DNA from 2 places in the Lysobacter sp. Root983 genome. Region 2 is predicted to be linked to the other one. Evidence: riboswitches for the same ligand, from Rfam matches in the RefSeq annotation. Region 2 holds a riboswitch; the other holds the start of a gene.
The links. Region 2 has a riboswitch for cobalamin ahead of ASE43_RS11700 (ribonucleoside-diphosphate reductase subunit alpha). Riboswitches for the same ligand answer to the same signal wherever they lie in the genome.
Positions count from the first base shown of each region.

Region 1: another riboswitch for cobalamin. It lies ahead of btuB (TonB-dependent vitamin B12 receptor); the one in region 2 lies ahead of ASE43_RS11700 (ribonucleoside-diphosphate reductase subunit alpha).

Region 1 is NZ_LMJO01000016.1:230,628-233,086, forward strand. Features, by position in the region: gene btuB (TonB-dependent vitamin B12 receptor) at 1-1,225, opposite strand, end outside; cobalamin riboswitch at 1,377-1,608, opposite strand; gene ASE43_RS13280 (TonB-dependent receptor) at 1,858-2,459, shown strand, end outside.
Region 2 is NZ_LMJO01000012.1:973,266-975,724, forward strand. Features, by position in the region: gene ASE43_RS11700 (ribonucleoside-diphosphate reductase subunit alpha) at 1-1,428, opposite strand, end outside; cobalamin riboswitch at 1,797-2,079, opposite strand; gene ASE43_RS11705 (DUF2339 domain-containing protein) at 2,207-2,459, shown strand, end outside.

The DNA of each region.
Region 1 (2,459 bases), on a different contig from region 2:
CGTTGAAGGTCGGCGCCTTGAACGCGGTGCCGTAGCTCGCGGTCAGGCGCAGCTGTTCGCTGAGGTTCCAGCCCCACAGCGCGCTGCCGGTGGTCTGGCCGCCGAACTGGCTGTCGTCGTCGCGGCGCAGGCTGGCCTGCAGCGCGTGCGCGCCAGATTCGCGCTGGTACTGGCCGAACAGGCCGCGGTTGATGCGGCGATCGTGGGCGTAGACGGTGCTGCTTTCCACCTCGTCGCGCTGCCAGTCGTAGCCCAGGGTGAGCAGACCGCCGCCGAGGCCGAAGTCGCCCTGCAGCGAGCCCAGCTTGCGGCGCGTATTGAAGGTGCTGGAGTAGACGCCGTTGCGGTAGTTGTCGCTGAGGTCGCTGCTGCGGCCCAGGTTGAGGGTCAGCGTGGCCTGTTCGCTGGGCGCGTAGCGCAGGCGTCCGCCGGCGACCTGCTGCACGGTGTCGCTCTGGTTGTTGGTGCTGCCGTCGTACTCGTTGCGGCCTTCGGCGCGGAACACACGCGCTTCGGCGTCCCAGGCGTCGCTGAAGCGGTAGCCGCCCTGCGCGGTCAGCGACAGGTTGCGGTAGCCGTCGCGGTCGGGCGAGTTGGTGAAGCAGCCGGCGCCGCCCGGCGAGGGCTTGCCGCGACAGGCGTTGATGCCGTCGGTGTCCTCGCTGGCGGCGTTGATCGAGTACCAGCCGTTGTCGCCCTTACCGCCCACGCCCAGGGTGCCGCGACGCGTCTGCCAACTGCCGATCGAAGCGCTGGCGTGCGGCGCGAACGCGCCTTGCGGGCGGCGGGTGAAGATCTGGATCACGCCGCCCAGGGCCTCGGAGCCGTACAGGCTGGAGAACGGGCCGCGCACGATCTCGATGCGCTCGATCTGCTCGACCGGAATGTCCTGCAGCGAGGCGCCGCCGCTGGTGGCCGAGCCGATCTTGATGCCGTCCACCAGCACCAGCACATGGTCGGACTCGGTGCCCCGCAGGAACAGCGAGGTCGACTTGCCGGGGCCGCCGTTGTTGGCCATCGACAGGCCGGGCGTGCCGCGCAGCAGGTCGGGCAAGTTGGCCGGCTGCAGGCGTTCGATGTCGTCGCGGTCGATCACGGTGACCGAGGCCAGGGTCGCGTCCTGGGTCTGCGCGGTGCGGCTGGCGGTCACCACGACCTGGTCGAGGTCGGTGGCGGCGTCGGCGGCCCAAACCGGGACCACGACGGACAGCAGCGCCGTCGCCAGCGCAGTGCGGCGAAGCGCGTAAGGGTGGAAATTCAAAGCATGGCTCCTGATCCGCGCCTACCCGCGCGGAAACGATGGGTCGGAGACACGCGGAGGGAACGACGAGGCGGCGACGCGCGGACGCAAGGCAGCCCCATGACAGCGCCCACCGCGTGTCGGGTCAGCCTCAGGCCGGTCTCCGGGCTTGCAAGCGAGGGCCTCCAGCCCTCCGATCCGCGCCTTCCCATGCATGCGCACAGTGGCTTAGTTGCGGATCGTTCGTCTTACTTACCGTTGCGGGGGCAGCTCCGGAATTGCCGTCGCTCCGTTCGGAGGACTGGCGCACCGGATTCCCGTTTCAATCGCCGGCGGGGCCGGCGATCACCTCAAGCCCGCGCATGGTAGCAGCCCGGGCCAGCTCCGCCGCCATGAGCAAACGGCATGAGCCGGGCCGCGGCCGGGCGTCATGGGCGCCCGCCGCCGCGCTGGACCCGGCGGGTGTGTCATCAGGCAGATCGGCGGCACACCCAATTCCCGAAACCATGACGTACGGCTATTTCCCTATACGAAAGTGGGTTTGACCGGGTTGTTATAAGCGTGTTAAACCAAAATGACATCGCTACCAATCCCCCCGCCGCAAGGAGCCGCGCACCATGTCCGTAGCCGTCCGTGCCGTACGCCGTCCGCTCGTCCTCGCCCCGTTGTCGTTGGCCCTGCTCACGGCGCTCGCCGCCCCGGCCTACGCCCAGGACGCGGCCGCTCCGGGCGAACCCGCCTCCGAGGCCCACACCCTGGACCAGGTGATCGTCACCGGCACCCGGGTCAGCGATCGCACCGTCGCCGAGTCCAGCGCGCCGATCGACATCATCACCCCGGAGGCGCTGGAGGCCACCGGCACGGTCGAGCTCGCGACCGCGCTGGCGCGCGCCCTGCCATCGCTGAACTTCCCGCGCCCGGCCATCACCGACGGCACCGACGCGGTCCGCCCCGCGCAGCTGCGCGGTCTGGCGCCGGACCAGGTGCTGGTGCTGGTCAACGGCAAGCGCCGGCACACCACCGCGCTGATCAACCTCAACGGCAGCCAGGGTCGCGGTTCCTCGCCGGTCGATCTCAACGCGATCCCGATCGCCTCGATCGAGCGCGTGGAAGTGCTGCGCGACGGCGCCTCGGCGCAGTACGGCTCCGACGCGATCGCCGGCGTGGTCAACATCGTGCTCAAGGGCAGCGACCACGGCGGCAGCATCGCCGCGCGCTA
Region 2 (2,459 bases):
GAGCTGGCGCACGGCCAGGCGCACGGTTTCGGCGAGCTTGTCGAAGTCGAAGGCGCCCTTGCCGTCTTCGTACATCTCGACGTGGTGCGACAGGTTGATCGAGCCCAGGTTGCACACCGCGGTCTCGTCCTGCGAGGTGACCTCGAGGATCTCGGTGCACAGGTTGGACAGGTGGATGACGTTGCCGTCGCGCAGGGTCTGGTTGGACGCGCGGTTGGACTTGTCCTTGAAGTTCATCCAGCCGTTGCCGGTCTGCGCCAGGGTGCGCATCATCCGGCCGTAGATGTCGCGCGCCTTGACCTTCTTGACCGCCAGGCCGGCCGCTTCGGCGGCGTGGTAGGCGCGGTCGAAGGACTCGCCCCACAGATCGGTCAGCTGCGGCACCTTGGCCGGGTCGAACAGCGACCACTCGGCGTCGGCCTCGACGCGGCGCATGAATTCGTCGGGAATCCAGTTGGCCAGGTTGAGGTTGTGGGTGCGGCGCGCTTCGTCGCCGGTGTTGTCGCGCAGTTCCAGGAACTCCTCGACGTCGGCGTGCCAGGGCTCCAGGTACACGCAGGCGGCGCCCTTGCGCTTGCCGCCCTGGTTGACCGCGGCCACCGAGGCGTCCAGCGTCTTCAGCCAGGGCACGATGCCGTTGCTGAGGCCGTTGGTGGAACGGATCAGCGAGCCGCGCGAGCGGATGCGCGTGTAGCTCAGGCCGATGCCGCCGCTGAACTTGCTCAGCTTGGCCACGTCCATGTAGCGCTTGTAGATCGCTTCCAGCGAATCGTCGGGCGAATCGAGCAGGAAGCAGCTCGACAGCTGCTCGTGGGTGGTGCCGGCGTTGAACAGGGTAGGCGAGGACGGGATGTAGTCGAGCTGGGCCATGCGGCGGTACAACGCGAGCGCGTCGCCGACATCCTCGCTGAGGGCGCAGGCGATGCGCAGGAAGAACTGCTGCGGGGTCTCGATCACGGTGCGCGCGGTCGGATGGCGCAGTAGGTAGCGGTCGTACAGGGTGCGCAGGCCGAAGTAGTCGAAGCGCGCGTCCAGGCTGCGGTCGATGGCGTCGTTGAGCTTGCGCGCGTTGGCCTGCACGAAAGTCAACAGGCGGTCGTTGATCAGGCCCAACTCGTGGCCGCGCACGACCGACTGCGAGAACGCGTGGATCTCGATGCCGGCGACTTCCTTCTCGATCACGTTGCTGAGCAGGCGCGCGGCGAGGCGGCCGTACTCGGGCTCCTCGGCGGTGAGCAGGGCGGCGGTGCGGATCGATAGTTCGTCCAGCTCGCGCGTGGTCGCGCCGTCGTACAGGCCGGAGATGGTGCGGGTGGCCACGCGCATCGGATCGACCGCGTACAGGCCCTCGCCGCAGCGGGTGACCGCGCGCACGATCTTGTTGAGGTCGACCGGTTCGCGGCGACCGCTGCGCTTGGTCACGCTCATGGTGAGGTTGGCCGCCGGCGGGGTCAGGGCGAAGCCGGGCGCGGCGTCGGGCTTGCGCGCCGATGCCTCGGCGACGGTGGGGGCGGGGGAGGTGCTCGCAACGGCGGGCGCTTCGGTGGTGGTGGTCATAGGGGCTCCGATGCGTGGGCGCACGGGTCGTCGGCCTTCCCACGAGGGCCGACGTGCGCGGACGCAGACGCAACGCCGAGGGTCGGCGTTGCGGCTTGCGCCCCCGCGGGCGCGAAGTGTTCGAGGATGACGACAGGGTGTCGCGCGGGCCGAGACGGACCGCGGACCGCGACGGCGAACCGTGGCGGGGCGACACCGGCCGTCTTCCCCCGAAGACTCCTGAGCCGGTACCGCGCGGTGTGCGACGCGCGGTTGTCGGCAGGTCTTCGGGCTCGGGACTTGTAGCCAGGAACGAGTCGGGAGCAACGAGTAACGAATGGGTGCTCGTTACTCTCGACTCGTTCCTGCTACGCCTACTGGCGGCCGCTTCCCAGGCGCCGGGCGCCCAGTGCAATGACCGCGTTCGTTTCCCATACCGCTGCGGGGCAGCGCCGGCTTTGTCGCCGCCCTTTCGGGGCGGGTCCGCACCGGCTTCCCTTTTAAGCCGATCTCGCGATCGGCACCGACAGGCACAACATATTAGGGGTGCCCCGATCCGTCAACACGATATGTGGTGAGCGACCGCAGATTCGCAACAAAAACTTCGGCGCCGTTGCGGCGCCGCGCTTGGTGTTAACGTGCGTGGCGACAAGGACAGGGATGGGGCGCGATGGAGGGTCTGTTGGCGTTGTTGGTGCTGGTGCTGCTGGCCGTGCCGGTGCTGTTGATCATCGCCTTGGTATCGATCTCCGGGCTCAAGGCCCGGGTCGGGCTGTTGGAGGCGCGCATCGCCGAACTCGCGCAGCGCGCCGCCGCGCGGCCGACGGCGGCCGTCGCTGTGGCCGAAGAGCAGCCCGGCGAGCGCGAACCGACCCTGGGCGAGCTCATGCGCGACGCGCCGCTGCCGCCCGCACCCGTATCGC